DNA from 3 places in the Chitinophaga sp. 180180018-3 genome. Region 3 is predicted to be linked to each of the others. Evidence: riboswitches for the same ligand, from Rfam matches in the RefSeq annotation. Region 3 holds a riboswitch; each other region holds the start of a gene.
What was found. A riboswitch is a leader RNA that binds a small molecule or an ion and turns the genes downstream of it on or off. The one in region 3 is predicted to bind cobalamin.

Region 1 (2,267 bases), 230 kb from region 3:
CAAACAGGCCGGATTTAAATTAACTACATCTGGTGGATTCACTGTTCTGGAGGGAAAAGAAGAAGAGTTTGGAACAACATTCAATGATTTTATAGTTAGCTGGGACAATCTGGAAGAATAAATCATCCACTTTATTCCTGCTTAGTTTGCCGCTGTTGTTACTCGCCGGCAGGAAGAAAGCAGCCCTGGTAATGCTGAATCACTAATTACTTTACAAGCGGTAACCCCCAGGGCCGTAAAAAAGGTATATTGTAAGAAAAAAATGCAACGCCTCCTCTTCTTTACGATACTCATCTTTACCGCCTTCCGCGCCGGAGCGCAAACAACAGAAGATTCTGTCAAAACCGCTGTCAGCAACCTGTTTAATGCCATGCGCCAAGCCGACAGTGCTGCAGCTGCTGCCTGCTTTGCGCCGGGCGCTATGTTACAATCCATTTCAGGCCGCCCCGGCAACGATGCCGTACATAATACCACCGCTGCTGAATTTGCCAACATCGTTGCCAGGTTCCCGTCTCAGGCAGTTGACGAACGGATTGCATTTGCACATATCGTTGTAGACGACCGGCTGGCCAGCGTATGGGCCCCTTACCGCCTCTACTTCAAAGGAACATTTTCTCATTGCGGCGTGGATGCTTTTCAACTGGTGCGGATAGAGGGTGTATGGAAGATCCAGTATATCATTGATACCCGGCGCAAGGATAATTGCGTGGAAGAAGCAGCCGTGAAATAACCCCATTATTTTCTCCCCTTTTGAAAGAATCCGGCAGATAGATTTTTTAATCTATATTTGCACCGTTAAATCCGCCGCCTGCATAAGCCGGGGGACTAGACAAGAAAGTACAATGGTTCGGATTCAATCTCCCTGATTTAATCCGATTAAAAGGGAACACAGGTGCAAATCCTGGACAGTCCCGCTGCTGTAAGTCTCGCTAAATGCCAGGGCCATACACAAGACCACTGTTGAACATTCAATGGGAAGGTCGCCCGAAGCAGAGATAAGTCAGAATACCTGCCACAGTACTCGTTTTTGAGCTTTCGTGGAATGAAGCTTAGGAATAAATTCAACCAACGGGCGAGTCCTGTCAATTGTCTGCTTCCTATATTTTTTTCTTATTGCGAAAGCTGTTGATGAAATATTAACAGGTAACAATATGCGTTTCAATGAACGAACCTGTTCAGGAACAGACCTATGTCTGTACCTGGTACTGGTTATCTGCTGTTTTCCACTGACGCTCAGCGCACAGGAAAACAACAGGCACAATGGTGCAGATACCACCCGCAGCCGAAACCTGCGCGAGGTATCAGTAACAGCGCCCCGCAGTACCGGCGAGGTAAGCCCCGGGCAGAAGATGCAGGCTACTGAGATCTCCCGGCTCGGCACCCACTCCGTAGCGGACGCCATACGCTTCTTCTCCGGCGCGCAGATTAAGGACTACGGCGGCATAGGCGGCCTGAAAACAGTGGATATACGCAGCATGGGCACTAACCAGGTGGGCGTATTCTACGACGGTATACAGCTGGGAAATGCACAAAACGGGCAGGTAGACCTGGGCCGTTTCTCACTCGATAACATGGAGGAAATTGCTTTATACAACGGACAAAAAAGCAATATATTCCAGCCTGCCAAAGACTTCGGCTCTGCCGGTTCCATCTATCTCACTACGCTTAAACCTAAGTTTGCACCCGACGAAACCCGCCACCTGCGCGGAACTATCAAAACAGGATCCTTTGGCCTCTTCAATCCGTCGGCACTCTGGCAACAGAAAATCAACGATAAAGTAGCCGCTACTTTCAGCGAGGAATGGACCCATGCCACCGGCCGCTATAAATTCGTATATCAGAAAGTAGATACTAACCGTCATGTAGCATATGATACCAGTGCCTACCGTACCAATAACGATATCAATGCAGTGCGACTGGAAGCAGGCCTGAATGGCGTAATGAACGGAGGAGAATGGGATGCGAAGGTGTATTATTATCAATCAGAACGGGGACTACCAGGGTTCGTTGTCAACAACAAATTTGGCCATACAGACCGGCTCTGGGACCGGAATTTCTTCGCACAGGGCTCCTACCGGAAGGATATCACGAAACAATACAGCCTGATGCTGAAAGGCAAATACGCCTACGACTATACGCGCTTCCTGGCGCCGGATACCACCCGCTTTTATACAGACAACCACTACTACCAATATGAAACATATTTCTCTATGGCGCATCAGTATGCGCTCACCAATTGGTGGACGGTAGCTCTTTCCGGCGACTTT
Region 2 (2,267 bases), 220 kb from region 3:
TCGTTATCAAGGTCGCAGGGCACGTGCAGCAGCGAGCAGGAAGGAGCCAGCAGCACACGATCTTCACCCAGCGCGGCGATAGCCTTACCTATCAGCTGCAGCGACTTTTCATAATTATTCTTCCAGATATTGCGGCCGTCGATCACGCCTAATGACAACCGGAGATTAGTAGCGGCGATACCGGTTTGCAGGATATCATCGAGCTGCGACGGACAACGTACCAGGTCGAGGTGCAGGGTTTGCACCGGCAAATTCAGCACAGTTGGCAGGTTATCGCCATAGCATTCGAAGTACGACGATAATATAATATGCCGTGCCGGAAACCGTTGATGCAGCTGCTGATATACCTGGCTGAATATATGCCGTACATCGGCGTCCAGGTTCAATGACAAACAAGGCTCATCCAGCTGTATAACGTCTGCCCCTGCTGACGTAAGTTCAGCCAACACCTGAATGTACACTGGCAGTAGCTTGTCGATCAGCGACAACCTGTTGAAGTTTGCCGTCTTTTCCTTACCCAGCAACAGGAACGACACAGGTCCCAGCAATACCGGCTTGGCAGCATAACCTGCAGCCCTGGCTTCGCGGAATTCTTCCACTACTTTGTGGGAATAGTAACTAAAATCCTGACCAGCGCTGAATTCCGGCACGATATAGTGATAATTCGTATCGAACCATTTAGTCATTTCCATGGCGGTGATATCGTGCCCGTTCTGCTGATACCCTCTTGCCATCGCAAATAAAAGGTCTGCTTCATTGATGGATTCATTCCTCAGCACCTCATAACGGGAAGGAATGGCGCCTACCATCAGGGCTGTATCAAGCACCTGGTCGTACAGGGAGAAATCGTTACAGGGGATCAGGTCTATGCCCTGTGCCTGCTGTAGTTTCCAGTTTTCTAAACGGATATGCTTTGCCGTTTCCTGCAGTTCCTGCAGGGTAATTTTTCCGGACCAATAGCGTTCATTGGCCTTCTTCAACTCACGATGGCTACCTATCCTCGGATAGCCCAGATTGTGAATAATCATTACTGTGTGTTTAAAAGTGATACATGCTGTTTAAGTCCTTGTATCTACTACAGTAATACTTTACGGGAGATGTGAAACAGGTGGGAAAAGGTAAAATGCGATCATACCACAGGCTGCCTCGTAGTAACCGGGCACACCTGTTCCGGGTGATGATCACTTACCGAAACCAGACATGCCTCAGTCCACGAAAGCATTGTCAAAGTAAGATAAAGGCAGGTCTCCTGGCTCGCCTGACCGGTAAACGCCTTCCCATTCCGTGGAGGAACAGTGGCATTGTTGTTTACTGGTTGCAGCAAATTTGCTGCTCAGACTTACAGTTGCGGGACAGCCTGTGATTTGCACACAGTTCCCTTTTAATCCCGCCATCCGGCGGGAACCATTATCTGCTTCGATTAGTAATACATAAAGAACAGGCCGCGAAGATAATAAATCCCCGTATCGTTTATCTTTTATTTTAAAAGCAGGCACAACAATTATAGTTCAATAGGAAAAAAGAAAAAAATTCCACTCAATTACTTACTTTAGTGAGTAAATCGAGAATCCAGTGAGCAATGAAGATGTCGTTTTGCTGAGGAAGTTACAGCAGGGAGATACTGGGGCATTTATTACTTTATACAACCAATATCATCCGTCGCTTTACACTTATATTCTCCACTTCATTAATATCCCTGAACTTGCAGAAGATGTACTGCAGGAGGTATTTACCAAGATCTGGGAGATAAGGGAGCGGATCAATCCTGAGCTGTGTTTCAGCGGCTATCTTTACCGTATTACCCGTAACCGTGTATTTAAATTACTGAAGAAGATATCGGCCGACGAGCAACTCCGGACGCAAACGATGCAGGAACTGCACCGGCAAACCGAAGATGCGGATACCCGCCTGCTTTGGAAGCAATACGAATCCCTTTTGCATGAAGCCATTGCCCAGCTTCCCCCTCAGCGCCAGCGTGTTTTCAGGCTGTGCAGGGAGGAAAGTAAAAGTTATGAGGAAGTGGCTACGGAACTGGGGATTTCCAGGAATACTGTGAAAGAGCATATGGTCTTGGCGATGAGGAGTATACAGTTTTTTTTGTATAAGCATACGGATGGGGTGTTTCCCATCCTCTTATTTTCCGCGATGATCTTAAGCTACGAAAAAAATTAAAAAAATTTTTCTTACCGACCCACCCTATTCTCTTCCCCCGGGATAGTATTATATATGCCCGTAGAAAAGAACAGTGAATATTATCAACTATTGCT
Region 3 (2,267 bases):
GCCCTGTCATCGGCATCATGAAAGTACAAAACGATGGGGAAGCTATTAAACTGATGAATGATACGGAATACGGCCTCACTGCATCTGTATACTCCAGCGATGGCGACAGGGCACAAAAGATCCTGGCAGCGATTAATTCCGGAACCGGTTATTGGAATTGTTGCGATCGCGTTTCTGCGGGTGTTCCTTGGAGTGGCAGAAAGCATTCCGGCTTTGGAACAACTTTATCCCATCAGGGATTAAGAGCATTTACTAAAACAAAATCATGGCAAATGAAACCCTGACGGATATCAGAGCAATTTCCTGGTAAGTACCACCGTATCAGCAGAAAACCATACCTCGGCATATTTCGCAGGTGCATCGCAGTTATACCAGCGGTAGTATCGGGTATCATGTCCGCCGGGCCGGTATTGATAGTCGTTACGGAAGTTATCGCCATCGGCGCCAAATACATGTTTCACCTGGGCATAGGTCATTCCGTGCTGCACTTTCGGGTAGTTCACCGACAGGTTATAAGCACAAATGTCTCGCGTAAGCGTCATGGCAACCAGGGTTACCTGGCCGTTCTGAAACTGGCATTGCACATATCTCTTCAAACCGCTGCATACATAGTACCACTTGTAGATCTTTGTTACACCATTGTCGCTGAAGAGTTCTCCCTCCTGTTTAAAAATGCTTCTCACATTTTCATAAGTAAGAGATTTTTTCACCTGATCAAAGTTTGCAATGCCAATTTCCGCATTACATCTGAGCGCCTGGGCATCAGACCCATCCCGCCGGCAAGCGGTACAAAAAAGAAGGAGAATTAGGCCCCAATAACGCATAAAGGTGATAAATTGACCCGAATGTATAAAATCCCGTTGATATTTTAACCTGCTGCCCCTATTGTTAGCAGAAATATAGCATTTTGGATTTTAATAATACTTGGCGTACGTTTGCACCCACAATTGGTTCCACCTCCGGGTGGATTAAAAGGGAATCCGGTGCAAAACCGGAGCTATCCCCGTAGCTGTAATCCTGCAATTGTTTTTCCGGATATACTCCATACCACTGTCCGCCTCCGGCGGATGGGAAGGTTCCCGGAAAAGCAGGAGAGCCAGAAGACCTGCCAGCTGTAATTATCATTCAGTGCTTTCGGGTGAAAGGCGGAGAATGTAAGCCTGTCGGCATTATATTCTGTTTTATTTCAATCATTTACCCCTGGGCGTGATATGCCGGGCCATCCCTGGTATACTGACTCTTTCCTTATGCCGCTGCCTGGCCGGGAATAACAGGCCTGTTTTTTTAACCCAAATAATAGTATATGAAAAAAAACCTAGTTTTTTCCCTATTTGCAGCCGTAGCGCTGTTTGTAGCTTCCTGTCAGAAACAGGACCTGGTGCAACCTGCCAGCCTGAAAGAAAAAAGCAGCCTAAGTGCCGTTAATGCCAGTACTGCGCTTGTCAGTGGCACCTATGCCAATGGCTTCTTCATTGCCAATGAAGGCTGGTTCGGTCATGGTACCGGCGACCTTCACTTCTATTCCTATAGCGGCGATAGCCTGGTGTACAACGTTTATTCCCAGGCCAACCCGGGGGGCACCCTGGGCGGGCCATCCAACACACTGCAATATGCTACGGTATTCAATGGCAAACTGTATATCGTAATAAAAGCTGGTGGCCCAATGGTAGTAACGGATGCCGGTAGCCTGGTAGAAACCGGCCGTATCAGCACACTGCCGGGCAACGATGGTCATGCCTTCATTGGAGTGGATGCCAGCAGAGGCCTGCTTAGCGCCAGCGACGGCGTATACCCGGTATCCCTGCCTTCCCTGACAGTAGGCTCAAAAGTCAATGGAGTTAACGGTTATACCGGCGATATGATCCTTGCCGGAAGTTACGTATTCGTGCTCTCCGCCACAGACGGTATCGTAGCCCTAAACAGCAGTAACTATGCGGTTGCTAAAAATTTCGGCGCCGCCTACCTTGCTTTTGCTGCGGGTAAAGACGGAGGTATTTACGCCACCACTGCCGACTCCCTGATCCGCATAGATCCGGTTTCATTGGCCCGTACAGCCATTAAACTGCCGTTCACAGTATCCTCTCCCTGGGGAGCCTGGCGTCATGCATGCATTACTGCCTCCACCCAGGAAAATGCCATTTACATTGTGCGTAACAATGGTTTCGCAGGAGGTACGCAGCTTTATCGCTACGTAATAGGTAATCCTGCTTCTCTTTCTTCTCCGTACATTACCCTGCCCTCCGGCCAGTACTTCTACGGCGCCGGCG

Region 1: it holds a riboswitch for cobalamin, as region 3 does, so the genes downstream of both, UNH61_RS04485 (TonB-dependent receptor) here and UNH61_RS03575 (DUF5074 domain-containing protein) in region 3, are expected to answer to the same signal.
Region 2: it holds a riboswitch for cobalamin, as region 3 does, so the genes downstream of both, metE (5-methyltetrahydropteroyltriglutamate--homocysteine S-methyltransferase) here and UNH61_RS03575 (DUF5074 domain-containing protein) in region 3, are expected to answer to the same signal.

The regions. Positions count from the first base shown of each region.
Region 1 covers NZ_CP140772.1:1,103,822-1,106,088, reverse strand. Annotated here, with positions in the region: gene UNH61_RS04495 (hypothetical protein) at 1-121, shown strand, start outside; gene UNH61_RS04490 (nuclear transport factor 2 family protein) at 263-730, shown strand; cobalamin riboswitch at 827-1,032, shown strand; gene UNH61_RS04485 (TonB-dependent receptor) at 1,152-2,267, shown strand, end outside.
Region 2 covers NZ_CP140772.1:1,096,942-1,099,208, reverse strand. Annotated here, with positions in the region: gene metE (5-methyltetrahydropteroyltriglutamate--homocysteine S-methyltransferase) at 1-1,028, opposite strand, end outside; cobalamin riboswitch at 1,222-1,424, opposite strand; gene UNH61_RS04465 (RNA polymerase sigma-70 factor) at 1,573-2,172, shown strand; gene UNH61_RS04460 (FecR domain-containing protein) at 2,227-2,267, shown strand, end outside.
Region 3 covers NZ_CP140772.1:875,234-877,500, reverse strand. Annotated here, with positions in the region: gene UNH61_RS03585 (aldehyde dehydrogenase family protein) at 1-284, shown strand, start outside; gene UNH61_RS03580 (hypothetical protein) at 291-710, opposite strand; cobalamin riboswitch at 932-1,128, shown strand; gene UNH61_RS03575 (DUF5074 domain-containing protein) at 1,304-2,267, shown strand, end outside.